4 regions of the Streptomyces sp. NPDC059010 genome follow, and region 4 is predicted to be linked to each of the others. Evidence: riboswitches for the same ligand, from Rfam matches in the RefSeq annotation. Region 4 holds a riboswitch; each other region holds the start of a gene.
What was found. A riboswitch is a leader RNA that binds a small molecule or an ion and turns the genes downstream of it on or off. The one in region 4 is predicted to bind cobalamin.
Positions count from the first base shown of each region.

Region 1: another riboswitch for cobalamin. It lies ahead of ACFWYS_RS06030 (cobalamin biosynthesis protein); the one in region 4 lies ahead of metE (5-methyltetrahydropteroyltriglutamate--homocysteine S-methyltransferase).
Region 2: another riboswitch for cobalamin. It lies ahead of ACFWYS_RS04165 (CbtB-domain containing protein); the one in region 4 lies ahead of metE (5-methyltetrahydropteroyltriglutamate--homocysteine S-methyltransferase).
Region 3: another riboswitch for cobalamin. It lies ahead of ACFWYS_RS19860 (prenyltransferase/squalene oxidase repeat-containing protein); the one in region 4 lies ahead of metE (5-methyltetrahydropteroyltriglutamate--homocysteine S-methyltransferase).

Region 1 covers NZ_JBHYJA010000004.1:231,846-240,011, reverse strand. Annotated here, with positions in the region: gene ACFWYS_RS06035 (trypsin-like peptidase domain-containing protein) at 1-1,586, opposite strand, end outside; cobalamin riboswitch at 1,792-1,934, shown strand; gene ACFWYS_RS06030 (cobalamin biosynthesis protein) at 2,068-3,009, shown strand; gene ACFWYS_RS06025 (cobyric acid synthase) at 3,006-4,517, shown strand; gene cobN (cobaltochelatase subunit CobN) at 4,514-8,166, shown strand, end outside.
Region 2 covers NZ_JBHYJA010000003.1:77,632-85,797, forward strand. Annotated here, with positions in the region: gene ACFWYS_RS04140 (TetR/AcrR family transcriptional regulator) at 1-85, opposite strand, end outside; gene ACFWYS_RS04145 (VOC family protein) at 222-1,340, shown strand; gene ACFWYS_RS04150 (fumarylacetoacetate hydrolase family protein) at 1,379-2,317, shown strand; gene ACFWYS_RS04155 (bifunctional 3-(3-hydroxy-phenyl)propionate/3-hydroxycinnamic acid hydroxylase) at 2,314-3,873, shown strand; gene ACFWYS_RS04160 (acetoacetate--CoA ligase) at 3,870-5,840, shown strand; cobalamin riboswitch at 6,088-6,228, shown strand; gene ACFWYS_RS04165 (CbtB-domain containing protein) at 6,265-6,486, shown strand; gene ACFWYS_RS04170 (CbtA family protein) at 6,508-7,266, shown strand; gene ACFWYS_RS04175 (hypothetical protein) at 7,476-7,829, shown strand; gene ACFWYS_RS04180 (histidine phosphatase family protein) at 7,878-8,166, opposite strand, start outside.
Region 3 covers NZ_JBHYJA010000017.1:26,863-32,006, reverse strand. Annotated here, with positions in the region: gene ACFWYS_RS19880 (ferredoxin) at 1-130, opposite strand, end outside; gene ACFWYS_RS19875 (aldehyde dehydrogenase) at 147-1,604, opposite strand; gene ACFWYS_RS19870 (MBL fold metallo-hydrolase) at 1,779-2,807, shown strand; gene ACFWYS_RS19865 (nuclear transport factor 2 family protein) at 2,861-3,301, shown strand; cobalamin riboswitch at 3,384-3,506, shown strand; gene ACFWYS_RS19860 (prenyltransferase/squalene oxidase repeat-containing protein) at 3,621-4,829, shown strand; gene ACFWYS_RS19855 (SCO2322 family protein) at 4,826-5,144, shown strand, end outside.
Region 4 covers NZ_JBHYJA010000021.1:121,241-129,406, forward strand. Annotated here, with positions in the region: gene metE (5-methyltetrahydropteroyltriglutamate--homocysteine S-methyltransferase) at 1-856, opposite strand, end outside; cobalamin riboswitch at 1,013-1,237, opposite strand; gene ACFWYS_RS23700 (3-hydroxybutyryl-CoA dehydrogenase) at 1,236-2,108, opposite strand; gene aceB (malate synthase A) at 2,105-3,658, opposite strand; gene aceA (isocitrate lyase) at 3,780-5,063, opposite strand; gene ACFWYS_RS23715 (short-chain fatty acyl-CoA regulator family protein) at 5,332-6,843, shown strand; gene ACFWYS_RS23720 (APC family permease) at 6,873-8,166, opposite strand, start outside.

The DNA.
Region 1 (8,166 bases), on a different contig from region 4:
CCCTGCACGGCGATGACGTCGCCGACCCGCTTCTCGGCATGTCCGGACAGGGCTCCGGCGACGCCGCCGAGGGCCTCGTAGCCGGCGTGGGTGAGGCGGATGCCCTTCTCGTGGGACCAGAGTTCGGTCAGGGCGAACTCCACCATGGGCAGGTGCCCCGGTTCGTCCTGCGCGTCGTCGACGATGCGTTCCGCCAGGCCGGGTTCGAGGGTGAGACCGGGGACGGTGCCCGCCGGTCCCTCGACGGCGCGCAGGAGTCCGGCTCGGCCCAGCGGAGCCACGACCTGGGCGCAGTCGCTGAGCACCCGGGCGGTGGCGGGGTCCGCCAGGTCATCGAGGGACGCGGAGCGCAGGGTGGCCAGGACGCGTAGGCGTTTCCCGTCCGCCGGGGCCGAGACCAGCGAGACCACCAGGCCCAGCAGTGCGCGGGCGGTGAGCGGTTCGGCGGCGACGGTCTCCTCCAACTGGTTGAGGAAGAGGACGTGGCCGCTCGGGCCGCAGTGGTCGAGCAGACGCAGCCCGAGGTCCGCCGGGCCGGGACCGTCGTCGGAGTCGAGCAGGTCCGCGAGCTCCAGGGCGCCTCGCTCCTGCTCGGCCACGCCGAGGCCGGGTTCCAGGACCGGGATCAGGGCCCGGGCCAGGGTGAGCGAGGCACGGGTGCCGGGCAGGGGGCGGATCTCCGAGACGGTGTGGCCCCGGGCCCGCAGGCGGGGCAGCACCCCGGCGCGCACGAGCGACGTCTTGCCGCTGCCGGACGGTCCGACGACCGGCACGACGAGGTGCCGGTCCACCGCGTCGAGCAGGCGTTCCGTCTCCTCCTCCCGGCCGAAGAACTGCTCGGCGTCCTCCTCCCGGAAGGCGTCGAGTCCGCGGTACGGACAGCGGCGCCGGCCCGGCTGGAGCGCGAGGAGGGCCTCCGCGGGGATGAGGTAGGCGGTGACCGAGTCGGGCCCCCGGTCGGTCGCGACCGTCATCCCGACGACGGCGCCGGACTCCTCGTCCCAGACCGGCGCTCCGCTGCAGCCGGGGGTGATGCGGTACGCGGTGCCGTCGGCCTCCATCGAGATCCAGCCCTGCCCGACCGCGCCGCGCAGCCGTCCGCCGATCCAGGCTCCGTGTTCGGCGGTGGCGGGGAAACCGAGGATGCGGAACCGGTGGTCCCAGACATCGCCGACTCCGGCGAGCGGGACGGGAGATGCGCCGCCCGGCGTCGCGGAGGGGACGGAAACGGGGGCGGGGGTGGGGACGGGGACGTCGGTCGCTTCGGACGCTGCCGCTTCGAGTGCCGCCGGTTCCGGGAGCCGCAGCAGCGCGATGTCGCCGGTGCCGTCGGGTGCCACCGGGCACCAGGCCGACACCGACGCCTCGTACGCCGCGGATCCGCGTTGCAGCGGGAACTCCACGGTGACCGGCCGGGTGGGGGCCGTCTCGTCCCGTGCGTCGGTACGGAGGGCGTCCGCCACGACATGGGCGCAGGTGGCGACGGTGCCCGGAGCGAGCAGGAATCCCGTGCCGACGGTCTTGCCGTCCGGCCCCCGCAGCCGGGCCACCGCTGGTCCGAGGGCCTCCGGGAAACGACCGGTCACATACGCCAACTGGCTTGTCCCTCCCGCGTGTTTTATCCCTGTACGCGTTATTCCAGAGGGTCGCGACCCACCGCCGCAAGCGGGTTGCGGAAGGCCGCCCCGCACAGGGGAATTGCCTCCCAAGTCGGACACCGGGGGCAGGTCGGCGTGGTAGCGGTGTGGGGTTCTGCACACTCCCCCATCGCAGGTCAACGGCAAGTTGACGCCCCTTCCAACCCCGTGGTGGACTGCCGGAGCCATGTACGGCGGCAGAAGAGGAAGCCGGTGTGAATCCGGCGCGGTCCCGCCACTGTGACCGGGGTAGATAGCCCCGGGAGCCAGGAACTCTCGTCGTCGGTCTCGTCGAACCAGGGCGTGGACACCCTGAGTGAGGACATAACGCGATGCTCGCCTGCCGATCGAGATGCACTGCCGGACCCACGTCCGGCACTGTCGGACCCGTGTCCGGCCCCTCGGCTGAACCCACGGTCGGCTGACCCCGATGCGTGCCGATCGCGTCTTCGCGTACGGCGCCGCCGCCGGACTCCTCGGTGACCTGCTGCTCGGCGATCCGCGCCGGGGGCATCCGGTCGCCGCGTTCGGGCGGGCCGCCGGGGCCGTGGAGAGGGTGTTGTGGCGCGACGACCGCGCGCGGGGTGCGGTGCACACCGTCGTGTGCGCCGGTGGCGCCGTGGCCGTCGGGGCGCTCGCCGCACGTGCCGTACGTATGTCTCCCGCCACCTCCGTCGCACTGACCGCCGCCGCCACCTGGGCCGTTGTCGGCGGAACGTCGCTCGCGCGCGAGGCCCGGGGCATCGGGCGTGCCCTGGAGGCGGGGGACGTCGAGGGGGCGCGGGCGCGGCTGCCGCATCTGTGCGGGCGGGATCCGCAGGCGCTGGACGCGGACGGGATCGCGCGGGCCGTGGTCGAGTCCGTTGCCGAGAACACCTCCGATGCCGTGGTGGGGGCGCTCGTGTGGGGGGCCTTCGGCGGGGTGCCGGGGCTGCTCGGGTTCCGGGCCGTGAACACGCTCGATGCCATGGTCGGACACAAGTCGCCCCGGTATCGGCGGTACGGGTGGGCCTCGGCCCGGCTCGACGACGTGGCGGGGTGGCCGGGGGCACGGCTCACCGCCGTACTCGCCGCCGTCGCCGGGGGTGACTCCCGGGGGGCCGTACGAGCCTGGCGTGACGATGCCGCCAAGCACCCGAGCCCCAACGCCGGGCCCGTCGAGGCCTCGTTCGCGGGGGCGCTCGGTGTGCGGCTGGGCGGGACGCTGTCCTACGGCGGGCGGGTCGAGCAGCGGCCCGTGCTCAACGCGGACGGGCGGACCGTCGGCACCTCCGACATCGAGCGTGCCGTACGGCTGTCGAAGCGCGTCGGCTGGCTCGCGCTCGGCGTCTGTGTCGCCGCGCGCCGTATCGCGAAGGGGCGTACGTCATGACGGGCGGTGGGCTTCTCGTCGCCGGTACCACCTCCGACGCGGGCAAGAGCGTCGTCACCGCCGGGATCTGCCGGTGGCTGGTGCGGCAGGGTGTGAAGGTCGCGCCGTTCAAGGCGCAGAACATGTCCCTGAATTCGTTCGTCACGCGCGAGGGCGCCGAGATCGGGCGGGCTCAGGCCATGCAGGCGCAGGCCTGCCGTGTCGAGCCGACCGCGCTCATGAATCCCGTGCTGCTCAAGCCCGGTGGCGAGCAGAGCAGTCAGGTCGTGCTGCTAGGCAAGCCGGTCGGTGAGCTGAGCGCGCGCGGCTATCACGGCGGGCGGCAGCAGAAGCTTCTCGGGACCGTGCTGGAGTGTCTCGCCGAATTGCGGGGCACTTATGACGCGGTGATCTGTGAGGGGGCCGGCTCTCCGGCCGAGATCAACCTGCGGCGGACCGACATCGTCAATATGGGCATCGCCCGCAATGCCGGGCTTCCGGTGCTCGTCGTCGGCGACATCGACCGCGGTGGCGTCTTCGCCTCCTTCTTCGGCACCGTCGCGCTGCTGTCGGAGGAGGACCAGAGGCTGATCGCCGGGTTCCTGGTCAACAAGTTCCGCGGAGACGTCAGCCTCCTGGAGCCCGGCCTCGACATGCTCCACGGGCTCACCGGACGGCACACCTACGGCGTGCTGCCCTTCCGGCACGGGCTCGGGATCGACGAGGAGGACGGGCTGCGGGTCTCCCTGCGGGGCACCGTGCGGGAGTCGAACGTCGCCCCACCGGTCGGCGAGGACGTGCTGCGCGTCGCCGTCTGTGCCGTCCCGCTCATGTCCAACTTCACCGACGTCGACGCGCTCGCCGCCGAACCGGGCGTCGTCGTGCGGTTCGTGGACCGGCCCGAGGAACTCGCGGACGCCGACCTCGTCGTCGTCCCCGGCACCCGGGGGACCGTCCGCGCCCTGGAGTGGCTGCGGGAGCGGGGGCTCGCGCGAGCCCTCGTCCGCAGGGCGGCCGAAGGGCGGCCGATCCTCGGTATCTGCGGTGGCTTCCAGGTCCTCGGTGAGCACATCGAGGACGACGTCGAAAGCCGCCGCGGGCACGTCGACGGCCTCGGGGTACTGCCCGTCCGGGTGCGGTTCGCCCGGGAGAAGACCCTCACCCGGCCCGTCGGCGAGGCCCTCGGCCAGCCGGTCGAGGGGTACGAGATCCACCACGGGGTCGCCGAAATCACGGGGGGCGAGCCCTTCCTGGACGGCTGCCGGGTCGGCCAGACCTGGGGCACGCACTGGCACGGCTCACTGGAGTCGGACGGATTCCGGCGGGCCTTCCTGCGCGAGGTGGCCGCCGCCGCGGGCCGCCGCTTCGTGCCGGCCCCCGACACGTCGTTCGCCGCGCTGCGCGAGGAGCAGCTCGACCGGCTCGGCGATCTGATCGAACAGCACGCGGACACGGACGCGCTCTGGCGGCTCATCGAGTCGGGCGCGCCGCAAGGACTGCCTTTCATTCCACCGGGAGCGCCCGCATGAGCACTGTGTTGTTGTTGTCGACCGCCGACACCGATCTGCTGGCGGCGCGCGCCGCCTCCGGTGCCGACTACCGGATCGGCAACCCGACCCGCGTGGACGTCGAGAGCGAGCTGCCCGCGCTGCTCGACGGTGCGGACCTCGCCGTCGTACGGCTGCTGGGCGGCAAGCGGGCCTGGGAGGACGGGCTCGCCAGGCTGAAGGCGTCGGGTGTGCCGACCGTGCTGCTGGGCGGCGAGGCCGTGCCGGACGCGGAGCTGATGGCCGAGTCGTCAGTCCCGGCCGGTGTGGTCGCCGAGGCGCTGAAGTACCTCGTGGAAGGCGGCCCCGCCAACCTCACCGAGCTCGCCCGGTTCCTCTCGGACACCGTGCTGCTGACGGGCGAGGGGTTCGTCGAGCCGCAGAAGATGCCGGAGTACGGCGTCCACGGCGAGCGTCCGCTCGTCGAGGGGCGGCCGACCGTGGGCGTGCTCTTCTACCGGGCCCATGAGCTCAGCGGCAACACCGCGTTCGTGGACACCCTGTGCGACGCCATCGAGGCGCACGGCGCCAACGCCCTTCCGGTGTACTGCGGTTCGCTGCGCGGCGCGGACCCGGAGCTGTACGAGATCCTCGGCAAGGCCGACGCCCTGGTCGCCACCGTCCTCGCCGCCGGCGGCACGCACGCCTCGCAGGCGTCGGCGGGCGGCGACGAGGAGGCGTGGGACATCGGCAGGCTGGCCGAGCTCGATGTGCCGGTCCTGCAGGGTCTGTGCCTGACCTCGTCCAAGAGCGCCTGGGACGAGTCCGACGCCGCCCTCTCCCCCATGGACGCGGCGATGCAGGTCGCGATCCCCGAGTTCGACGGCCGCCTCATCACCGTCCCGTTCTCCTTCAAGGAGCAGGGGCCCGACGACGTTCCCGTGTACGTCGCCGACCCCGAGCGGGCCGGGCGCGTCGCCGGGATCGCCGTACGGCACGCCCGGTTGAGGCACAAGCCGAACGCCGAGAAGAAGCTGGCGCTCGTCTTCACCGCCTACCCGACCAAGCACTCGCGCGTCGGCAACGCGGTCGGTCTGGACACGCCCGCCTCGGCGGTGCGGGTGCTGGACGCGCTCAGGCAGGCCGGGTACGGCGTGACCGAGTACCCGGACAACGGCGACGAGTTGATCCACCGGCTCATCGAGGCGGGCGGGCACGACGTCGAGTGGCTGACCGAGGACCAGCTGGCGTCGGCGCCCGCGCGCGTGCCGCTCGCCGACTACCGGGCGTGGTTCGACAAGCTCGACCCGGAGCTGCGGGACGCGATGACCGAGGCGTGGGGCGAGCCGCCGGGGTCGCTGTACGTCGACGGGGACGACATCGTGCTGGCCTCCCTGCAGTTCGGAAATGTCGTCGTGATGATCCAGCCGCCGCGCGGCTTCGGCGAGAACCCGATCGCGATCTACCACGACCCGGACATGCCGCCGTCGCACCACTACATGGCGGCCTACCGCTGGCTGGAGAACAGCTTCGGTGCGGACGCCGTCGTGCACATGGGCAAGCACGGCACGATGGAGTGGCTGCCGGGCAAGGGCCTCGGGCTCAGCGGCGGCTGCGCTCCGGACGCGGTCCTCGGGGACCTGCCGCTGATCTACCCGTTCATCGTCAACGACCCCGGCGAGGGCACCCAGGCCAAGCGCCGCGGTCACGCCACCGTGGTCGACCACCTCGTGCCGCCGATGGCCCGCGCCGACACCTACGGCGACCTGGCCAAGCTGGAGCAGCTCCTCGACGAGTACGCGCTCGTCTCGGACCTGGACCCGACGAAGGCACCGGCGGTCAGGGCCCAGATCTGGACGCTGGTCAAGGCGGCCGAGCTGCACCACGACCTGCACGTGGACGACCAGCCGGACGACGACGACTTCGATGAGTTCGTCATGCACATCGACGGCTATCTGTGCGAGATCAAGGACGTGCAGATCCGCGACGGGCTGCACATCCTGGGCGGCGGCCCGGTCGGCGAACCGCGCGTGAACCTGGTCCTCGCCGTGCTGCGCGCCTCGCAGGTGTGGGGCGGGCAGGCGAACGCGCTGCCGGGGCTGCGGGCCGCGCTGGCCCAGCACTTCGGGCTGGTGGAGAAGGAGCTGCTCGCCGAGCCGGGTGCGCCGGTGAAGGTCCCGGTCGAGCTGAGCGACCTGGTCGAGGGTCCGTCCCGTACGGCCGCCGACGCCATCGACCTGCTGGAGCAGCTGTGCCGGCGGGTCGCGGAGGGGATGGAGGAGCGGGGCTGGGCGGTGGCGGACAGCCGCTCGCTCGTCCGTGACGTCCTCGGCACCGAACTCCCCGACGCCGTCGCCGTGCTGGAGTTCGCCTGCAACGAGGTCGTGCCGCGGCTCGCCCGCACGACGGACGAGATCGGCCACATCCTCAAGGCGCTCGACGGCGGCTACGTCCCGGCGGGTCCGTCCGGTTCGCCGACGCGCGGACTGGTCAACGTCCTGCCGACCGGCAGGAACTTCTACTCCGTCGACCCCAAGGCCATCCCGTCCAGGCTGAGCTGGGAGGTCGGGCAGTCGCTGGCCGACTCGCTGGTGCAGCGGTATCTGAGCGACACCGGGGAGTACCCGAAGTCCGTGGGCCTCACCGTCTGGGGCACCTCGGCCATGCGCACCCAGGGCGACGACATCGCCGAGATCCTCGCGCTGCTGGGCTGCCGCCCGGTGTGGGACGACGCCTCACGCCGGGTGACCGGGTTCGAGATCATCGGCCTCAGCGAGCTGGGGCGGCCGCGCATCGACGTCACCGTCCGTATCTCCGGGTTCTTCCGGGACGCGTTCCCGCATGTCGTCGGACTGATCGACGACGCCGTGCGCAAGGTCGCCGAGCTGGACGAGCCCGCCGACCGGAACTTCGTGAAGGCGCACGCCGACGAGGACACCGCCGAGCACGGCGACCGGCGCCGGGCCACGGCCCGTATCTTCGGCTCCAAGCCGGGCGCGTACGGCGCCGGTCTGCTGCCGCTGATCGACGCCCGCAACTGGCGCTCGGACGCCGACCTCGCCGAGGTGTACGCCGTCTGGGGCGGCTACGCCTACGGGCGCGGGCTCGACGGGCGGGCGGCGCGCGGCGACATGGAGACCGCGTTCAAGCGGATCGCGGTCGCCGCGAAGAACGTCGACACCCGCGAGCACGACCTCGTGGACGCCGACGACTACTTCCAGTACCACGGCGGCATGGTCGCCATGGTGCGGCACCTGACCGGCGAGAACCCCGAGGCGTACGTCGGCGACAGCGCCACCCCCGACCAGGTGAAGACCCGCACGCTCGGCGAGGAGACGCACCGTGTCTTCCGGGCCCGGGTGGTCAACCCCCGCTGGATGGCGGCCATGCGTCGGCACGGCTACAAGGGCGCCTTCGAGATGGCGGCGACCGTGGACTACCTGTTCGGCTACGACGCCACCGCGGGCGTCGTCGACGACTGGATGTACGAGAAGCTCAGCGCGGAATACGTCTTCGACGCCGAGAACCGGGACTTCATGAAGAAGTCCAACCCGTGGGCGCTGCGCGGCATCACCGAGCGGCTCCTTGAGGCCGCCGACCGAGGGCTGTGGGCCGAGCCGGACGCCGACACCCTGGAGCGGCTGCGCGCCACGTACCTGGAGCTGGAAGGCGACTTGGAGGGCGACGAGAA
Region 2 (8,166 bases), on a different contig from region 4:
TCTGCCGGGCCGCACGCACCAGCGCCTGACGGGTCTCGGCGCGGCGTCGCTCGAAGCGATTGCGGGGCGGGGCTGACGAAGACATGCCCCGAGTCTAGCTGCGCCAACAGGCACTTCAGCAATTCTGATGAAGTCATCATTTCTTTCCGCTGAACCCTTGACGGGGGGTTACATCAAACTTGATGATTTCCTCATTACGGCAATGTTGCTTGGAGGACGTCATGTCCAAGACGGCTCATCAGGACCTCCACAGTGAGCGGGGCGCCCTGCGCGGCGAACACCCCGGTCGCTCCCGGAACCCGGTGATCAAGGTGGCCGACCTGGCCTGGCTGGAGTTCCAGAAGCCCGACCTGGACCGCGCGGAGGTCTTCGCCCGGGACTTCGGCTTCGGGATCGCCGCCCGGACCGAGGACGAGCTGTGGCTGCGGGGCACCTTCGCGGGCTCGCCCTGCATGGTGATCCGGCGCGGTCGTACGTCCCGTTTCATCGGCCCGGCCTTCCGCGCCGCCGAGCGGGCCGACCTCGACCGGCTGGCCCGCGTCACGGGGGCGTCCGTGCGGGAGGCGGACGTTCCGGGCGGTGGCCGTTCGGTCGACCTGCTCGACCCCTCGGGCTTCCCGGTCCGGGTCGTGCACTGCGCCGAGCAGCTGCCCGAACTGCCCGGACAGCGACCGCTGCTGCTCAACTCCGGCACGGATCACCGTCGTACCAACACCACCCAGCGCCCGCCCCGCGAGCCGTCCCGGATCCAGCGCCTCGGCCATGTGGTGCTGGAGACAAGGGTGTTCGCCCGAGCCCTGGACTGGTACCTGGACACCCTCGGCATGATCGTGTCCGACTTCCTGTTCCTGGACGGACAGCGCGGCCGCGGCCCGACGATGGCGTTCATCCGCTGTGACCAGGGCCCGCTGGCCGTCGACCACCACACGCTGGCCATGCACCTCGGCCCGGCCAACGGCTATGTCCACTCCGCCTACCAGGTCACCGACCTGGACTCCATCGCCGCCGGCGGCGAGTACCTCAAGGAACGTGGATACAAGCGCAGTTGGGGCATCGGGCGGCACATCCAGGGCAGCCAGCTCTTCGACTACTGGCGCGACCCCGACCACTTCATGCTGGAGCACTTCGCCGACGGCGACTTGTTCTCCTGCGACCTCGAACCCGGCTGGGCGCCCATGTCGACCAGCGGCCTCGCCCAATGGGGCCCGCCGGCCACCCGCGACTTCCTCGGCGCCAGTCCCTCCCCGCAACGCGTCCGTGACGTCATCGAGGCCCTGCGCGGCGACAACGAGATGGATCCGGCGCGCCTGTTCGGCCTGCTGAAGGCCGCGAACTCCTGACCGAACTTCTCCCCCGCACCTCTGAAGAAGGCACTGACATGAGTACCAACGTCCTGCGTACCGGCGACGGCTGGTGGGTGGTGCGCGACACGCGCGCCGTCCGCATCGAGACGAAGGCCGTGACCACCGCCGAGCTGCTGGCCGACCGCCCGGCTGTCCGGGAGGCCGCCGCGAGCGACGATCCCGGCACGCCGGTCGCCGACCTGGTGGCCCTGTCCCCGGTCACCACGCCCTGCCGGGTGGTGTGCCAGATGGTCAACTACCGCAGCCACGCCCGTGAGTCGGGCTTCACCGGCGACATCCCGCCCGCCTTCTTCCGCAAGGCGTCCGGCTCCGTCAGCGGCCCCGGCGAGGCGATCGTGCGCCCGGGACACGTGAAGTTCCTCGACTACGAGGTGGAGTTGGGCCTCGTCATGGGGGCGCCCCTGCCCGTCGGCACCGTCGTCGAGGAGCGGGACCTGCCGACGTATGTCGCCGGGCTCGTCATCACCAACGACATCAGCGCGCGAGACGTCCAGCTGACCAAGACGCAGTTCTACGAGAGCAAGTCCTACCCGACCTTCACGCCGACCGGCCCGTACCTGACCCTCCTCGACCCGGAGGACTTCGCCCATCTCCTGAACCTGCGCCTGAAGTTGAGCGTCAACGGCGACCTGCGCCAGGACCGCACCCTTGCCGACATGATCGTCCGCCCGGCCGAGGCACTGACCCTGCTGGCTCGCTTCCAGACCCTGGATCCCGGCGACCTGCTGCTCACCGGTACCCCCGGCGGCACGGCCCTGCAGGCCCCGCCCAAGGCCGTCGAGAAGATCGGCTCGCTGCTGCCGCCCGCCGTCAAGTGGAAGGCGTTCTTCAAGGCCCAGGCCAAGAACCCGCGCTACCTGCACCAGGGCGATGTCGTCGGCGTCACCATCGCCACCGCGGACGGGCGGATCGATCTCGGTGAGCAGCGCACGCCGGTCACGGACGCGCGATGAGCACCCCGTCCCGGGTGCCCGTGCTGATCGTCGGCGCCGGGCCCGTGGGCGTGACCGCCGCACTGCTGCTGGCCCGGCGCGGCATCCGGACGCTCGTCCTCGAACGGCACCGGGACGTCTACCCCCTCCCGCGTGCCGTCGCGACCGACGACGAGGTCTGCCGCATCCTCCAGGCCGCGGGTGTGGCAGACCGGTTCGCCGCGATCTCCCGCCCCGCGCGCGGGTTGCGGCTGCTGGATGCCCGGCACCGGGTGATCGCCGAGTTCCGACGCTCCCCGCACGGTCACCACGGCTTCCCGCAGACCAGCATGTTCGACCAGCCCGAGCTGGAACGCCTGCTGCGCGCCGAGCTGGCCCGGTACCCGGAGTGCGAACTGCGGAGCGGAGCGGAGGTCGAGTCCCTGCAACAGGACGGCGCCGGACCGGTGCGCGTGACCTACCGTGACGAGGACGGCGAGCACCTGGCCGACGCCGACTACGTCCTCGGCTGCGACGGCGCCAACAGCCTTGCCCGCCAGGCCATCGGCGCGGTGTGGGAGGACCTGCGCTTCGAGGAGCACTGGACCGTCGTCGACGTCCGCACCAGCCTGCCCGTCCGCTGCTGGGAGGGCGTGGACCAGGTCTGTGACCCGCACCGCCCCGCCACCTTCATGCGGATCGGCGAGGACCGCTACCGCTGGGAGTTCCGGCTGCGGGACGGCGGACCCGTGGACCACGAACGGCTGCGCGAGCTGGTCGCGCCGTGGGCCGACCTCTCGTACGGCGCCGACTTCCACGTCCTCCGGCAGGCGCAGTACACCTTCCGCGCCCGCATCGCCGACCGCTGGCGCCGCGGCCGGGTGTTCCTGCTCGGGGACGCCGCACATCTCACCCCTCCGTTCGTGGGACAGGGGCTGTGCGCGGGCCTGCGCGACGCCCACAACCTGACCTGGAAACTGGCCCGAGTCCTCCAACAGGGCGCTGATGAAAGGCTGTTGGCAACCTACGAGAGCGAACGCAAGCCGCACGCCCGCCATGTCATCCGACTCGCCGTCGCCACGGGCTGGGCCATGACCGGAGGCCAGGACCGCGCCGCCGCCCTGCGCCGGCAGGCCGTGAGCGCGGCCTGCCGCATCCCCGGTGTGACGGGCGCCGCCACCCGCAACCTCAGTCGTGCCCTGCGACCGGGACCGCTGACCCGCCGCAGCCGGCTCGGCGGCACCCACTGCCCACAACCCTGGCTGACCGTCACCGGCCGGCCCACGCGCCTCGACGACCTGCTCGGAGACTCCTTCGCCGTAGTGACCACGGTGCCGCTCCCGCCGGCCGCGCGTGCCCTCGCCGACGCGATCGGTGCCCGGGTCGTGGACGACGCGGGGGAGGCCATCGCCACGTGGCTGCGGACCGGCCGCGCGGACGCCGTCCTGCTGCGACCGGACCGCGTCGTCCTGGACGTCGTCCCGTCGGGCGGCGACGACTTCACCGCCACCGACGCCTGGGCGCCGCTGCTGTGCACGACCCGGCGCCGCCACGAACAGTCCCCGACCGAAGCCCTGTTGAGGAGCAACGAACGATGAGCACGCCCTTCTGGACCCCCGACCCGGAGTCGGCCGCAAGCAGCCGCATCGCGGACTTCGCCCGGCGCCAGGGCATCGACGCCGACGACTACGCCGCTCTGCACCGCTGGTCCGTCACCGACCTCGAAGGGTTCTGGGGCGCGGTCTGGGAGTACTTCGACATCGAGGCGGCGACCCCGTACGAGAGCGTGCTCGCCGAGGAGCGGATGCCCGGCGCCCGCTGGTTCCCCGGCGCCACCCTCAACTACGCCCACCACGCCCTGCGCGGTCTCGCGGGCGACGACGTCGCGGTCATCGCGCTGGACGAGACCGGTGCCGGATACGAGGTGACCGGGGAGCGGCTGCGAGCCCAGGTCGCCTCGGTCGCGGCGACCCTGCGCGAACTGGGCGTCGGGCAGGGCGACCGTGTGGTCGGCTATCTGCCCAACACCCCGCACGCGATCGTCGCGTTCCTGGCCGCCGCGAGTCTTGGCGCCGTGTGGTCGGTGTGCGGGCAGGACTACGCCCCCAAGGCGGCCGCCGACCGCTTCCGCCAGCTCGAACCCACCGTGCTGATCGCCGCCGACGGCTACCTCTTCAACGGCACCACCCACGACCGCCGCGAGGCCGCACGCGAACTGGCGGGCGCGCTGCCCACCTTGAAGGCGACCGTCCTGGTCGACCACGTCGGCCTCCCGGGGGCCCTTTCCACGAACTACCCCTCCCTGGTGCTCCCGTGGGAGGACGCGGCGACCCGTTCCGAGGAACTCGCCTGTGTGCCGGTGCCGTTCGACCACCCCCTGTGGGTCGTCTTCTCCTCCGGCACCACCGGCCTGCCCAAGGGCATCGTCCACGGCCACGGCGGCGTCCTTCTGGAGCACCTCAAGACCCTCGGCCTGCACTCCGACCTCGGCCCCGGCGACCGCCTCCTCTGGTACACCACCACCCACTGGATGATGTGGAACCTGGTCGCCTCCACCCTCCTCACCGGCGCCACCACCTGCACCTACGACGGCAGCCCGGCCCCGCTCACCCAGCCGGACATCCTGTGGGACCTGGCCGCCCGCCACCGGGTCACGCTCTTCGGCACCAGCCCGCAATACCTGCTCGGCATGGCCAAGTTCGGCGTCGAGCCCGCCGTACACGACCTGGCGTCGATCCGCGCGGTCGGCTGCACCGGCTCCACGCTCCCCGACTCCGCCTACCCTTGGGTCCGCGACCATGTCGGCACCGAGGTCCTGCTCGCCTCCACCAGCGGCGGCACCGACGTCGTGTCCGGCTTCGCGGGTTCGGCACCCACCACCCCGGTCTGGGCGGGGGAGCTGTCCGCACCCAACCTCGGCGTGGCGCTGGCCGCGTACGACGCCGGGGGCCTCCCGGTCGTGGACCAGGTGGGTGAGCTGGTGGTGACCCGTCCCATGCCGTCGATGCCGCTGTACTTCTGGAACGACCCCGACGGCGGCAGGTACCACGACGCCTACTTCTCGGTGTACCCCGGTGTGTGGCGGCACGGCGACTGGATCACCGTGACGGGCCACGGTTCGGTGATCGTCCACGGCCGCTCCGACTCGACGCTGAACCGCAACGGCGTACGCCTCGGCAGCGCCGACATCCACGACGTCGTCGAACGCCTCCCCGAGATCACGGAAGCCCTGGTCATCGGCATGGAGGAGCCGGACGGCGGCTACTGGATGCCGCTGTTCGTCGTCCCGGCGGCCGGCATCGAAGTAGACGACGCCTTGCGCGACCGCATTCGCGATGCGATCCGCACCGGCGCCTCGCCCCGCCACGTCCCCGACGAGATCCTCGCCGTCCCGGCCGTCCCGCACACACGCACCGGCAAGAAGCTGGAGCTCCCGGTGAAACGGCTTCTCCAGGGCGCCCCGGTCGAGCAGGTCGTCAACCCCGCCGCCGTGGACGAGCCCGACCTCATCGACTACTACGCCCAACTGGGAGCAGAACGGCGCAGCCGCAGGAGGCAGGGCTGAAACACCTCCAGGCGGGTCGGGCACAGGGTTGAGTTCTACGGCGCCGAACATTTGGGCCTGGAGGCGTGGTCCGTACGCGCACAGGGCGGATGCGGCGTGGCGAGAGGGGCCCACGTTGCGGATGCACCGTGAGGCGGGTGATGTCGACCGAGCCGGTGCCCGGTTGGGCGGTGATTGCGGAGGGCGGCGCAGGTAAGGGTTGGGTGAGAGCGGAGGGTGGTCGGTCCGTGGGGCATTGGGCATGTACCGGTCGAAGAGTAGTGTCGGCTCGATATCGACGACGGCAGAACGGAAGCCGGTGGGAATCCGGCACGGTCGCGCCACTGTGTGCCGGCCCCTTGGAACGGGGCGGCGAGTCAGACCCGTAGCCGTCGTCATGTGCACCACCGAGATGGGACGCGAACTCCCTTAAGGAGGCCTTGCCATGGCCCAGCATGTCGCTCAGCCGACCGCCACCACTCCCGCTCTCCCCGCCAAGCTGCCGATCGGCGCGATCGTCCCGTGGGCGGTCTTCTTCGGCATCCTGATGCTGGTCCTGCTGTACTTCGTCGGCGCAGAGCAGGGCGCCACCGCCGTCGTCTCCGGCGAGGACGTCCACGAGTGGGTGCACGACGCCCGCCATCTGCTCGGGTTCCCCTGCCACTGACGCCGCGGAGCCACCACCCTCATGAACTCCGCAATCGTAAGAAACCTGCTGGTGCGGGGCATGCTGGCAGGGCTCGGCGCGGGTGTGCTCGCGCTGGTCGCCGCCTACTTCCTCGGTGAACCGAGCGTCGGCAAGGCGATCGGCTTCGAGGAGGCGCACGCTCCCGCGCACGAGCACGAGGTCGAACTCGTCTCCCGGAGTCTTCAGTCCACCGCCGGCCTGGCCACCGGTGTGCTGATCTACGGGGTCGCCTTCGGCGGTATCGCCGCTCTCGTCTACTGCTTCGCCCTCGGCCGTGTCGGCCGGTTCACCCCGCGGGCCACCGCGTTGCTGCTGTCCGGCTGCGCGTTGCTCGCCGTCTATGTCGTGCCGTTCCTGAAGTACCCGGCCAACCCGCCGGCCGTCGGTGACCCGGACACCATCGGCAAGCGGACCACGCTGTACTTCCTGATGATGGTGCTGAGCGTGCTCCTCGCGATCGCCGCGACCATCCTGGGCAAGCGGCTCGCCCCGCGGTTCGGGAACTGGTGGGCGAGCGTGGGAGCGGTCGTCGCGTTCGCGCTGGTGATCGGAGTGGCGTACGCGTTCCTGCCGGCCGTCAATGAGGTGCCCGCGGACTTCCCGGCCACGGTGCTGTGGCGGTTCCGGCTCTCCGCGCTGGCCATGCAGGTCACCCTGTGGGCAGGGTTCGGGCTCGTCTTCGGCGAGTTGGCCGAGCGGCTGCTGAACCCCAGGCCGGCCGCCGCGGCGTCGTCTTCGACGGTGGCCGCCCCCGGCTGATCAGGACGCGACGCCCCCAGCCGATCTGGACGTGACCATGCGCGATGCGCGAGGGCCCGCGGAACCGTCCGGGGGCCCTCTCGCGTTCTTCGGACATCCGACCGACCCCGGCCAGGACATGACCCGACGATCCGAGCGACCACACCGACGGGACAGCGACCACACCGACGGGACGGGGACGGCCGAGGCCAGCACAGCGGAGGAGCCCCGTGGCCAAGCACCCCCAGCCCCGCCGTATCACCCTGGGCGGCCGTGAGGCCGTCGCCCTGACGCCGGAGGAGTACCGGCAACTCCTAGCGAGCCGACGGCAGATCGGCGGCCAGAGCGCCCGGGTGCGGGTGCTCGCCCAGCAGGCGAGGCGCACCGAGGAACTGCTGAGGGAGTTGGAGACCCTGGTCGCCGCTCCGGAGGCGGGCCCCGGTGCGCCGACCGGGAGACCGTCGGCGGACTGCTCCGGTGCGTGCCGCGCCGCCGAAGTGCCGGGGGAGACGAACGCGGACCCGGGCTGTCTGCGGTGCGCCATCGCGGCGCTGTTGCGCCGTCATCGCGATCCGAGCGCCTGAGAGCCTGATTCCTTCCTGAGCGCCGCACGCTCACGTACTTTCCCGCCGTCACCCGTCGTCGCCGGCCGCCCGCGCGTGCAACGGCCGTCCCAGCCCGAGGTTCCAGCGGCCGGACCGTCCGCTGATCGCCGTCGCCGTCAACGGCGGCACGTCGACCCGCCAGAAGGCCGCCGCCGGTGCGTCCAACACATGCACCACCACGGCCCGTACGACGTCGGGCTCCACGACGGCGACGGTACGGCCCTCCCTCCGTGCCGCGCCGTCCAGCCACCGCCCGACCCGCAGGCACAGGTCCCGCACCGACTCCCCGCCGTGCGGCGCGGACGCGGGGTCGGCG
Region 3 (5,144 bases), on a different contig from region 4:
CGGTCTCCGGGGCGGCCGGATGGGACTGGCGGCCGGTGTCGAGGCGGAAGTCGCCGGGGGCGTGGTGGACGCACTGCGCCGAGCCGATGCACACCGACCGGTCGACCTCGACATGCCAGCGGTCACCCATTGCGCTCACCCATCCCCTACGCCTCCCAGCCCGCCGGGAGGTGGATCATCTTGTGCTCCAGGTACTCGCCGTAGCCCTCGGGGCCGAACTCCCGCCCCAGGCCCGAGTTCTTGTAGCCGCCGAACGGGCCCAGCATGTCGAGACTGAAGGTGTTCACCGAGTAGGTGCCGGTACGGACCCGGCGCGCGACCTCGATGCCGTGCGCGGTGTCGGCCGTCCAGACGCTGCCGCTCAGGCCGTAGTCGGAGTCGTTGGCGATCTTCACGGCCTCGGACTCGTCGCCGTAGGGGAGGAGGCAGATCACCGGCCCGAAGATCTCCTCGCGGGCGATCCGCATGGAGTTGTCGACGTCCCCGAAGAGCGTCGGCTCGACATACCAGCCCCGCTCCAGCCCCTGTGGGCGCCCGCCGCCGACCAGGATCTTCGCGCCCTCCTCCTGGCCGATCCGGATGTAGTCGAGGTTCCTGCGCTGCTGCCGCTGCGCCACCAGCGGGCCCACCTGGGTCGCCGGGTCCAGCGGGTCGCCGACCACCAGCGCGCCGGCCGCCGCGGCGAAGGCCTCGGCGAACTCGTCGTAGCGGGAGCGCGGGAGCAGGATGCGGGTCTGGGCGACGCACGCCTGGCCGTTGTTCATCCAGGCCGCCGGGACGACTCCGGCGACGGTCGCCTCGACGTCCGCGTCCGGCAGGACGACGGCCGCCGACTTGCCGCCCAACTCCAGTGTCACGCGGGTGAGATTGCGGGCGGCGACCTCCATGACGCGCTTGCCGGCGGCCACCGAGCCGGTGAAGGAGACCTTGTCGACCGACGGGTGCCCGACGAGGTACTCGCTCACCTCGCGGTCCGCGGGAAGGATGGACAGCACGCCCTCCGGCAGCCCGGCGTCCTTCGCGATCTCGGCGAGGAGATAGGCGTCCAGCGGTGACTCGGGCGACGGCTTGAGCACGACCGTGCAGCCGGTGAGCAGCGCGGGGGCGAGCTTGGCGGCGGCGACGAACTGCGGGACGTTCCAGGGGACCACGGCCGCCACGACGCCGACCGGTTCGCGCCGGACGAGGATCTTGCCGAGGACGCCGTCGCGGGTCTCCTCGTAGGTGAAGTTCCGCGCGACCGTGATCGCCGCGTCCCAGACCATCATCGCGCCGAGGGCCTGGGCGAGGACGCTCCAGGAGTACGGGGAGCCGTTCTCGGAGGAGATCACGCGGGCGATCTCCTCGTGCCGTACGGCGATTCCGTCCTTGATGCGGGTGACGACCTCGATGCGCTCGTCGAGGCTCATCCGTGGCCAGGGCCCCTCGTCGAACGCCTTGCGCGCCACCGCCACCGCCCGGTCGACGTCGGCCGACGAGGCATGCGGGACGCGTCCGATGACCTCCTCCGTGTGCGGCGAGATCACCTCGATGACGTCCTTGCCCAGGGGGTCGGTCAACTCCCCGCCGATGAACAGCTGTCCGTGTTCCACGAGCTCGGTCATGGCCGACTGCCTCCCCGGAGCGCAACTCTGACGATCCATCAGATCTACGCACTGATACCAGTTCCGCCCCGAGTAGTCCACGGACCGCACGTAGATGACTCGGGCTCCCATCGGAACCTGTTCTAGTTATAGTGATCCGGTCGGCCGGAACGTGTCGCGGCGATTGGGGAACCCATGACGCAGATGTACGACCACGGCGGCGGCGTGAAGTCGATCCGGGTCCCCATCCCCGACAACCCTCTCGGCCACACCCTGGTGTACGTCGTCGACACCGACCGGGGCCCGGTGCTCGTCGACACCGGCTGGGACGACCCGGCGTCCTGGGACACCCTCGCGGAGGGGCTCGCGGCCTGCGGCACCGCGCCCGCCGAGATCCACGGCGTGGTGATCACCCATCACCACCCCGACCACCACGGCCTGTCCGGCAAGGTGCGCGAGGCCTCCGGCGCCTGGATCGCGATGCACGCGGCGGACGCGGCGATCGTACGGCGCACCCGGACGACGCGGCCCGAGCGGTGGTTCTCCTACATGGCGGCCAAGCTCACGGCGGCCGGCGCCCCCGACGCGCACGTGGCCCCGCTGCGCACCGCCCGCCGGCCGAGCACGCTCCCCGGCTTCTCCCCCGCCGCACCCGACCGCGAGATCGTCCCCGGCGAACTCCTCGACCTCCCCGGCCGCCGCCTGCGCGCGATCTGGACCCCGGGTCACACGCCCGGCCATGTCTGCCTGCACCTGGAGGAGGACCACCCGGCCCGGCTCCCGGGCCACGGACGCCTGTTCTCCGGCGACCATCTGCTCCCCGGGATCACCCCGCACATCGGCCTCTACGAGGACCCCGACGACACGACCGTCACCGACCCCCTGGGCGACTACCTGGCCTCCCTCGAACGTGTCGCCCACCTGTCCCCCGCCGAGGTCCTCCCGGCCCACCAGCACACGTTCACCGACGCGCCGTCACGCGTACGGCAGTTGCTGGACCACCACGAGTCCCGCCTCACCGGCCTCCTCACCCTCCTCGCCGAACCCCTCACTCCCTGGCAGCTCGCCGAGCGCATGGAGTGGAACCGCCCCTGGGACCAAATCCCGTACCCCTCAAGGAACATCGCGATCGCGGAGGCGGAGGCGCATCTGCGACGCCTGGTGAAGCTGGGGAGGGCGGAGGCGGTGACGGGGAGCGAGCCGGTGACGTACGTGGCGGTCTGAGGCGACGTCCGTGGCGGCTTGAGGTGACGTACGGGGCCGTTTAATACGTGCCCATGGAGCTCCTTCTCGCCGAACGCGCCTGTGAGCGCGTCATCATCGACTTCGTCCACCGCCTCGACCTCGGCGAACCGGCCTCTGTCGCCGAGCTGTTCACCGAGGACGGCGTCTGGTCCTGGCCGGAGGGCGATCGGTCGGTCGAGGGCAGGGACGCGCTTCGCGCGTACTTCGGCTCCCGCCCCGCCGACCGGCTCTCCCGCCGCATGATGTCCAACGTCCTCGTCACGGTCACGGCCCCGGACACGGCGACCGCGACCTCGTACTTCACGACCTACCGCGTCGACGGCCACGAGGGCGGCATCGTCCCGGCGGGCCCGCCCGTCCAGATCGGCCACTACGAGGACGCCTTCCGCAGACAGCCGGACGGCACCTGGCTGCTCACCTCGCGGACCCTCCACCTCCCCTTCGGCGGCCCCACCCCGAGGGCCGACGGCTGAGCCTCCTGTGCTGCGGGGGTCGCGCCGCCGGGCCCGACCGCCCGCCCGCACAGGCGCCCCTCAGGGGGCCGGTTACGGGCGGGTAGAGTGTCGGCGTCGTCATCACACCCGTACAGGGGGAAGCCGGTGCAAAACCGGCGCTGACCCGCAACCGTGAGCCTGCAACTGGCAAGCCGGATCGCCCGGTACGGATTCGTGACCGGCTCACGTACCCCGGCAGTGGGCCGGAGTGCGGCACCGTCGAGGTATACGGAGCCGAGCCGCCCGGGGGTCCTCCCTGTGCTGCCCGGTTCCCCTTAGGGAAGGGCACCCGCCGATCATGTACGTCCGCCGCAGCGCCGCGGTCCTGGCCGCCGTCACCGTGATCGGCGTCGCGACCCCGGTCGCCCAGGCCGCCACCCCGTCGCCGTCCGCCTCGCTCCCGGCCGGGCTGTACGGCACCACCGACCCGACGTACGACGGCGTCTGGCGCCAGTCGCTCGCGCTGATCGCGCAGAACCGGATGAAGCTGGAGCCGGCCGCCAAGGCGGTCGACTGGCTGGCCGGGCAGCAGTGCGCCGACGGGGCGTTCACGGCCTTCCGCGCCGACCCTTCCAAGGCGTGTGACGCCAAAGCCATGGTGGACACCAACAGCACGGCCGTCGCCGTCCAGGGCCTGGCCGCGGTCGGTGAGCGCGACACCGAGGTCAAGAAGGCGGTGACCTGGCTGAAGTCCGTGCAGAACAAGGACGGCGGCTGGGGCTACACACCTGGCGGAGCCAGCGACGCCAACTCGACGTCCGTCGTGATCGGGGCGCTCCACGCCTTCGGCGACGACCCCGCCGAGATCCGCAAGGACGGCAAGTCACCCTACGACGCTCTGCTGAAGCTCGCCCTGCCGTGCGCGAAGGGCGGCGCCTTCGCCTACCAGCCCGACAAGAAGGGCAAGCTGTCGGCCAACGCGGACGCTACGGCTGCGGCCGTCGTCGGCGCGCTGGGGATGGGCATATCGCCGCGGGGCGGTGAGAAGAAGGACATCGCCTGCACCGACGCGGCTGACCTCACTCCGGAGCAGGCTTCGGCCAACGGCGCCTCCTACCTGGCGGACGCCGTGGCGAAGGACGGCCACCTGAAGTCCGCCCTCGCCGGCGCCGAGGACCAGCCCGACTACGGCAACACCGCCGACGTGGTCGTCGCGCTCGCCGTACAGGGTGGTGCCTCGGCGGCCCAGAAGCCCCTGGAGTGGCTGGAGAAGAACGCCGCGGCCTGGGCGAAGCAGAGCGGCCCCGCCGCCTACGCCCAGCTGATCCTCGCCGCCGACGCGGCGGGCGCCGACCCGCGTGACTTCGGCGGCACGGACCTGGTCAAGCAGCTCAACGCACAGGGTCCCGCACCGCGGACGACGGCGGCGGAGTCGGCAAAGGCGTCCGAGCAGAAGGCGGACGACGACAACGGCGTCGGCGTCTGGTGGATCGTCGGCGTCTGCCTGGTCGCGGGCATCGGCGTCGGCTTCCTGCTGAGCGGCCGCACCAAGGGCCGTCGCCCGTGATCCGGCGCACGCTCGCCACGCTCCTGGCCGCGCTGGTCCTCCTGACCGGCGCGGCCCAGGCCGCCCAGGCGACCGGCTACCGCTACTGGTCCTTCTGGGACCGCGCCGGCGACACCTGGACCTACGCCACCCAGGGCCCCTCCACCGCCCGCCCCTCCGACGGCGACGTCCAGGGCTTCCGGTTCGCGGTGAGCGAGGACTCCAAGGACGCGGCACGGCCGAGGGGCGCCGCCGTGTTCGAGGTGATCTGCGCGCGCACCCCGGCCCAGGACGGCAAGAAGCGGGTGGCGCTGGTCATCGACTTCGGTACGGCGG
Region 4 (8,166 bases):
GCGCGTCCAGGTTGGCGGCCGCGGACTCCGTGAAGTCCAGCGCGAGCCCCTCGACCGGCGCCTTCGCCAGCACCGGCAGCGCCTCCCCGAGCCGGTCGAAGTACGAGGCGACCAGCAGCTTCGGCCGGTCGGTGAGAGCGCCGAGGTCGCGGTAGGCGCGTTCGGCGGCGTTGAGTTCGGCCGGGGTGCGGTCCTGGACCAGGGCGGGTTCGTCCAGCTGCACCCACTGGGCGCCGGCCGCGCGCAGGTCGGCGAGGATCTCGGCGTACACCGGCAGCAGCCGGTCGAGCAGGGTGAGCGGCTCGAAGTCGGCGGCCACGCCGGGGGCCGGCTTGGCGAGCAGCAGATAGGTCACCGGGCCGACCAGGACCGGCCGGGCCGTCAGACCGAGGGCCACGGCCTCCTCGAACTCGGCGACCTGCTTGGCGGAGTCGGCCACGAACACTGTCTCGGGGCCCAACTCGGGCACCAGATAGTGGTAGTTGGTGTCGAACCACTTGGTCATCTCCAGCGGCGCCACGTCGCTGGTGCCGCGCGCCATCGCGAAGTACCCGTCGAGCGGGTCGGCGGCGACGGCGTCCCGGTGCCGGTCGGGGACGGCGCCGACCATGACGGTGGTGTCGAGGACGTGGTCGTAGTACGAGAAGTCCCCGGTGGGGACCTCGTCGATGCCGGCCTCGGCCAGCTGCCGCCAGTTGCCGGCTCGCAGGCCGGCCGCGGTGGAGCGGAGCTCGTCGGCGGTGACGCGGCCCTTCCAGTAGCCCTCGATCGCCTTCTTCAGTTCCCGGTTCGGGCCCTGCCGGGGGTAGCCGTACACGGTGGTCCGTGCTGCCGCGGCTGCGGACTCGGTGGTCACGGAGATCTCCTTCGCGAGATGAATCCCTGAGATCCCGGCGACGGGGGACGAGAGCGCGAAGGGGTGACGGAACCGGACGGCAACGGCCCCTGGCCGCCCGTTCGGTATGCACGCCGACCCGCCCTCGGGGTCACCGGGATGTCCGCGCGCGGAATCGTCCGCGCACGGGCAGTTGGCAGGTCTTCGGACTCGCGGGCACGTCCTCATCACCCGAGGACACCTACTGGCCGTCGCTTCCCAGGCCCGGTACGTCGGACCCAGTGCGTATGACGGCGGTCGTTCCCGCTCACCGCTGCGGGGCAGTCCCGGATTCCCACCGGGTTCCCTCTTACGACGCATCCCGCCTGGCGGACGGGGCGAACCAGCTGCACCGGCAACCCTAGATGCCGGTGCCGTACATGTGAAACCCTCGCCCGGTCTTACGGCCCAGCAGTCCCGCCTCGACCATCCGCTGGAGCAGCGGGGGAGGGGCGTACAGGGGTTCCCTGAACTCGTCGTACAGCGACTCGGCGATCGAGGCGACCGTGTCGAGGCCGATCAGGTCCGCCAGCCTCAGCGGGCCCATGGGGTGGGCGCAGCCCAGCTCCATGCCGGCGTCGATGTCGGCCGCGGTGGCGAACCCGGACTCCGCCATGCGGATCGCGGCCAGCAGGTAGGGCACGAGCAGCGCGTTGACGACGAAACCGGCGCGGTCCCGGGAGCGGACGACCGTCTTGCCGAGCACCCCGGTGGCGAACTCCTCGACCGCGGCGGCCGTCTCCGGAGCGGTGTGCAGGGAGGTGACGACCTCGACCAGCGGCAGCACGGGCACCGGGTTGAAGAAGTGCAGTCCCACCACGCGGTCGGCGCGGCCGGTGGCCATGGCGAGGCGCATCACGGGCAGGGAGGAGGTGTTGGTCGCGAAGACCGCCGCCGGATCCGCCACGATCTTGTCGAGCGCGGTGAACACCTCCACCTTGGCGTCGGCGTTCTCGACGACGGCCTCGATGACGAGCTGCCGATCCGCCAGGTCTTCCGGACAGCCGGTGAAGACCAGCCGCGTCAGCGCGCCCTGTGCTTCGGCCTCCGTCAACTTGCCCCGCCTGGTGGCCCGTTCCAACGAGGCGGCCACGCGCTCCCGGGCGGCCCGGGCCGCGACGGCGTCGGCCTCGCACACCACGGTGTCCAGCCCGGCCCGGGCACAGACCTCCGCGATCCCGGCCCCCATCTGCCCGCCGCCTACCACGCCGACGCGCCTGAAGTCCCCGCTCATGCCCCCTCCTCCACTCGTCGCACGAGGTGCTGCGTGTACGCGTCCGGGGTGAAGAACAGCGGCAACTCACCCGCCATCGCGGTGCGTTCGAAGAGCGCGCGAATCTCGTCCAACGGCGCCCACGGATCCTCCGCACCCAGCGAAACCAGCTCCTCTTCGAGCAGCCGTACCACCGTCTCCCGCTCGACCACCCGGTGCCGCAGCCACTGCCAGATCTGCACCCGGGCGATCTCCGCGCTCGCCGCGTCCTCCATCAGCCCGTACAGCGCGACGGCACCCCGCCCACGCAGCCAGGCGGCGAAGTACCGCAGCGCCACGGCGACATTGGCTCGCACACCCTCGGCGCTCGGCGGCCCGCCGGTCCGGCGCACCGACAGCAGCTCGGCCGCCGTCACCTCGACCTCGTCACGCGTACGGTCGATCTGGTGGGGCCGGTCCCCGAGGACCCCGTCGAACACCTCCCGGCACAGCTCCACCAGCCCGGGATGCGCGACCCCGGATCCGTCGAAGCCGTCCTCCGCCTCCCGCTCCTTGTCCAGCCGCACCTTGGCGACCGCCGCCTCGTGAGCGGCCGGATCCTTGCCCGGCACCTGGGCGGCCATACCACCGACGGCATGCGCGCCCCGCTTGTGACAGGTACGCACGAGGAGTTCGGTGTACGCCCGCAGGAAGGGCGCCGTCATCGTGACCTGCCCGCGCTCCGGGAGCAGGAAGTCGGTGCGGTGGCCGAAGGTCTTGATCAGGCTGAAGAGATAGTCCCAACGGCCCGCGTTGAGGCCGGAGGAGTGCTCACGCAGCTCGTAGAGGATCTCCTCCATCTCGAAGGCGGCGGTGATCGTCTCGATGAGCACGGTGGCGCGGACCGTGCCGCGCGGGATGCCGAGGAGTTCCTGCGCGGTGACGAAGATGTCGTTCCACAGACGGGCCTCGTACCGGTTCTCCAGCTTCGGCAGGCAGAAGTACGGCCCGTGACCGGCGTCGATCTGACGCCGCGCACCGTGGAAGAAGTACAGCCCGAAGTCCACGAGAGCGGCGGGCACGGGCCGGCCGTCGAACTCCAGATGCTCCTCATCGAGATGCCAGCCCCGCGGCCGGACCACGATGGTGGTGGCGGGCTGCTCGCGATTCTCGATGGCGTCGATCAACGTGAGCTGGCCGTCGATGACGTTGTCCCAGGTGGGGGCGGTGGCATCCGCGAAGTCCGCCATCCACACATCGGCCCCGGAATTGAGCGCGTCGACGGCCGTCCGGCGATCCGGCGGCCCGGCGATCTCCACGCGCCGGTCGGCCAGCCCAGGGGCGGGCGGTGCGACACGCCAGCTGGGATCGGCGCGGATGCCGGAGGTGACCATGGGGAAGTCGAGCGGCGAGCCAGAGCCAAGGCGCAGCGCCTGCCGACGCCGTTCCTTGAGAAGTTCCAGTCGGCGTTCCCCGAAGGCCCCGACCAGCCGGCCGACGAAGTCCAGGGCGGCCGGGGTGAGGACCTCGTCGTGCCGGTGACCGGGAGCGGCGAGCACGCGCAGCCAGTGTGTAAGTGCGGTTGCGGACATGGGGATTCTCCTGAAAAGGGCTGAGGGACCGCGCCCCTCAAAGGGGCGCGGGGCTGTGCTGATATGCGGCTCCGCCGCGCGGGCGCGACCAGCCACAACCGGCCCGCAGCCCGCCCACGACCTAGTGGAACTGCTCCTCCTCGGTCGACCCGGCCAGAGCCGTGGTCGAAGAAGCCGGATTGACAGCAGTCGAAACCAGATCGAAATACCCCGTACCAACCTCCCGCTGATGCCTGACGGCAGTGAACCCATGCTGCTGCGCGGCGAACTCCCGCTCCTGCAGCTCGACATACGCGGTCATACCGTGCTCGGCGTACCCCCGGGCCAGGTCGAACATCCCGTGGTTGAGCGAGTGGAACCCGGCCAGCGTGATGAACTGGAACCGGTACCCCATCGCCCCCAACTCCCGCTGGAACTTGGCGATCTGGTCGTCGTCCAGCGCCGCCTTCCAGTTGAAGGACGGCGAGCAGTTGTACGCCAGCATCTGGTCCGGGTACCGGGCATGGATCGCCTCGGCGAACTCCCGCGCCTGCGCGAGATCCGGCGTACCGGTCTCCACCCAGATCAGGTCGGCGTACGGCGCGTAGGCGAGCCCGCGTGCGATGACCGGCGCCATCCCGTTGCGCACCCGGTAGAACCCCTCCGCCGTCCGCTCCCCGGTCACGAACTCGGCGTCCCGCTCGTCGACGTCACTGGTCAGCAGACTGGCCGCGAGCGCATCCGTACGCGCGACGATGAGCGTCGGCACACCGGCGATGTCGGCGGCCAGCCGGGCCGCGTTCAGGGTGCGGATGTGCTGCGAGGTCGGTACCAGGACCTTGCCGCCGAGGTGGCCGCACTTCTTCTCGGAGGCGAGCTGGTCCTCGTAGTGGATACCGGCGGCCCCCGCCGCGATCATCGCCTTGGTCAGCTCGAACGCGTTGAGCGGGCCGCCGAACCCGGCCTCCGCGTCGGCGACGATCGGCGCGAGCCAGTCGGTCGTGTCCTCGCCGCCCTCCGCGGTGGCGATCTGGTCGGCGCGCAGCAGCGCGTTGTTGATCCGGCGGACCACCTGCGGCACCGAGTTGGCCGGGTACAGGCTCTGGTCGGGGTAGGTGTGCCCGGCCAGGTTGGCGTCGGCGGCGACCTGCCAGCCGGACAGGTAGATGGCCTGGAGTCCGGCCTTGACCTGCTGGACTGCCTGGCCGCCGGTGAGCGCGCCCAGCGCGTGGACGTAGTCGCGCTCGTGCAGCTGCCGCCACAGCCGCTCGGCGCCGCGCCGGGCCAGGGTGTGCTCCTCACGGACGCTGCCGGAGAGCCGTACCACGTCCTCGGCGGTGTAGGTGCGCTCGATGCCCTGCCAGCGCGGGTCGGTGGCCCAGCGCCGCGCGAGTTCCCCGGCCGCCTGCGTGCTCGCCTCTGCCATGACTGTCACCGTCTCCTCGGTCTGTGCTGAGTGCCAATCCGTGTGCCTGGACAGGCAGGGATTGGCACTGCGTGTCTCGTGCTGAGTGCGAACCAGTGCAACTCGCTGGCCGCACCGACGACTTTGGCACTGGCACTGAGTGCCAACAACCGTGGACCGTTGCCAACTTCTGCGAATCTTCCGGCCCTCGTCTGCCAACTTTGCGAAGGGAGGCGGCGGGTGCTCCTCGCGTACGCTGCCCCTGTCCGCACACGGAGGAGGGGCCGAAGTGAGCAAGACCTACGCGGGCGCGCGGCTGCGGCGGCTGCGCGAGGAACGCCGGATGAGCCAGGCCGAACTCGCCCGCGCCCTGGACATCTCCCCGAGCTATCTGAACCAGATGGAGCACGACTCCCGTCCGCTCACCGTGCCCGTGCTGCTGCGGCTGACCGAGACGTTCGGGCTCGACCCGGGCTTCTTCTCCGAACGTGACACGACCCGGCTGGTGGCCGACCTGCGCGAGGCGCTGGCCGGGGAGATCGCCGAGTCCCGGGTCTCCTCGTCCGACCTCGCCGAACTGGCCTCGCGCATGCCGGCGGTGGCGCAGGTGCTGGTCGGACTGGGCCGCCGCAACCAGGCGCTGTCCGAGCGGCTCGCGGACGGGCGCGACACCGGCCACGCGGCGCCGCACTCACCGCACGAGGAGATCCGGGACTTCTTCTACCGCCGCCAGAACTACCTGCACGAGACCGACCTCGCGGCCGAGCACCTCGCCGCCCAGATCGGCATCCGGCCCGGAGAGGTCATCGGCACCCTCGCGGCGAGACTGACCGACGCCCACGGAGTCCGCCTGACCACCGAAGCCGGAGACCGTCCGAACCCCCAATACACCGGCGGTCGACCGCACCCCCATGACACCGGCAGTCGACCGCACTTTCACGACACCGGCAGTCGTCCGCACCCCCACGACACCGACAACCGGCTCCACCACTACGACGCGACGACCCGCACCCTCCACCTCTCCGGCCGCCTCCGCCCCGGCCAGCGCGCCTTCCGGATGGCGACCCAGCTGGCCCTCCTCGAATACGGCGACGACCTGGACCGCCGGGCCGCCGAGGACTTCGAACCCGGCTCGCCCGCCCATGCCCTGGCCCGGATCGGCGTCGCCCACTACTTCGCCGCCGCGCTGATCCTGCCGTACACCGCCTTCCACGCGGCGGCCGAGGAGGTGCGCTACGACATCGAGCGGCTCACCGACCGCTACGGCCTCGGCTACGAGACCGTCTGCCACCGCCTGAGCACCCTCCAACGGCCTCGGCTGCGCGGGGTGCCCTTCTCCTTCGTCCGGGTGGACCGGGCCGGGAACATGTCCAAGCGGCAGTCGGCCAGCGGGTTCCACTTCTCCCGGGCGGGCGGCACCTGCCCGCTGTGGAACGTCTACGAGGCGTTCGCCGCGCCCGGCCGGATCCATGTCCAGATCGCCGAAATGCCGGACGGCCAGCGGTACTTGTGGGCCGCCCGGGTGGTCACCCGGCACCGCGGCGGCTGGGGCGAGCCGGGGCGGACGTACGCCATCGGCCTTGGCTGCGAGATCCGCCATGCCCATCGGCTCGTCTACTCCGACGGCCTCGACCTCGCCAACACCGCCGCGGCCACCCCGATCGGCATGGGCTGTCGCGTCTGCGAGCGCCTCGACTGCCCCCAGCGGGCCGCGCCGCCGCTCGGGCGCCGGCTGCGGATCGACCAGAACAGCAGCACGTTCGTGCCTTATCCGGTCGAGAGCGGGGACGGAGCCGGCTGATCAGGGCCGGCCGAGAGTGACCGGCATCGTCAGTGCTCCCTGTCGCCGTGGACGAGATCGGGGTCGACCACCTCCGGGCGTTCCGCCCAGTAGGCGGGGGCCGTCAGACGCCACACGACCATGAGGATCACACCCGCGAGGGTGATGCCGATGCCGATGACCAGCGGCGGGCCGAGCCCGAACCACGAGACGCCGCTGTAGGAGTTCGCGGGATCGGACATGTCGGAGACCGACTCCACCAGCAGCCAGGCCAGCAGTCCGGCGCCCACCAGGGGGCCGAGGCCGATGAGGACGAAGTGGTGCAGGCTCTCGGTGAGATGGCGGCGGTAGTAGACCGCGCAGGCGACGCCCGTGAGCGCGTAGTAGAACGCGATCAGCAGGGACAGCGCGGTGAGCGAGTCGAAGAGGGCGTTCTCGCTGATCCGGCGGACGGCGATGTACCAGGCGATGGCGATGCCGGCCACCCACCAGGTGCTCACGTCGGGGGTGCGGAACCGTGGGTGGATGTGGGCGAAGTGCCTCGGCAGGGCCTGCCGGCGGGCCATGGACAGTGCCGTACGGGAGGCGGGGATGATGGTCGTCTGCGTCGACGCCAGCCCGGACGTCGAGACCGCGAGCAGGACGACCCAGTCCCAGGCGCCCATCGCCTCGTCGGCGAGCAGGGCGAAGATGAACTCCTCCTCCTCGGCGTTCTCGGCCAGGTACGCCGGTCCGGCGTAGGCCACGACCGCGTAGGCGACCGACACATAGGTCACCAGCAGGATCACCGTCGACCACACGGCCGCCCTGCCGGGAGCGGTGGCGGGGTTCTCGACCTCCTCGGTGAGGTTGACCGCCGACTCCCAGCCCCAGTAGATGAACACGCCCAGCAGCAGACCCGCCGTCAGTTCCGCGCCCCCGGCGCCGAACGGGTCCAGCCAGCTGAGGGCCGGGTCGGCGGAGTCGAGGGTGCCGGTGTCGGCGTAGACCCGGTAGAGCGCCACCACGGCGAAGGCGAGCAGACAGACGACCTGCGCCAGGATGAGGATGTTCTGCACCCTGGCCGACACCTCCGTGCCGATGACGCACACCGCGGTCATCACCAGGATGAGCAGCACCGTGAGCAGCTCGCGCACGAACTCGTTGTCGACCCAGCCGTCCAGGCCGAAGGCGAGCAGGGCGAACGTCACCGCGACGTCCGCCAGCGACCCGATGACCAGGACGCCGGTCATCGTGATGGCCCACCCGCCGAGCCACCCGGCCCACGGACCCATCGCCCGGGTGACCCACGAGAAGGTCGTCCCGCAGTCCTGGTCCGCCCTGTTGAGGTAGTAGAACGCCGAT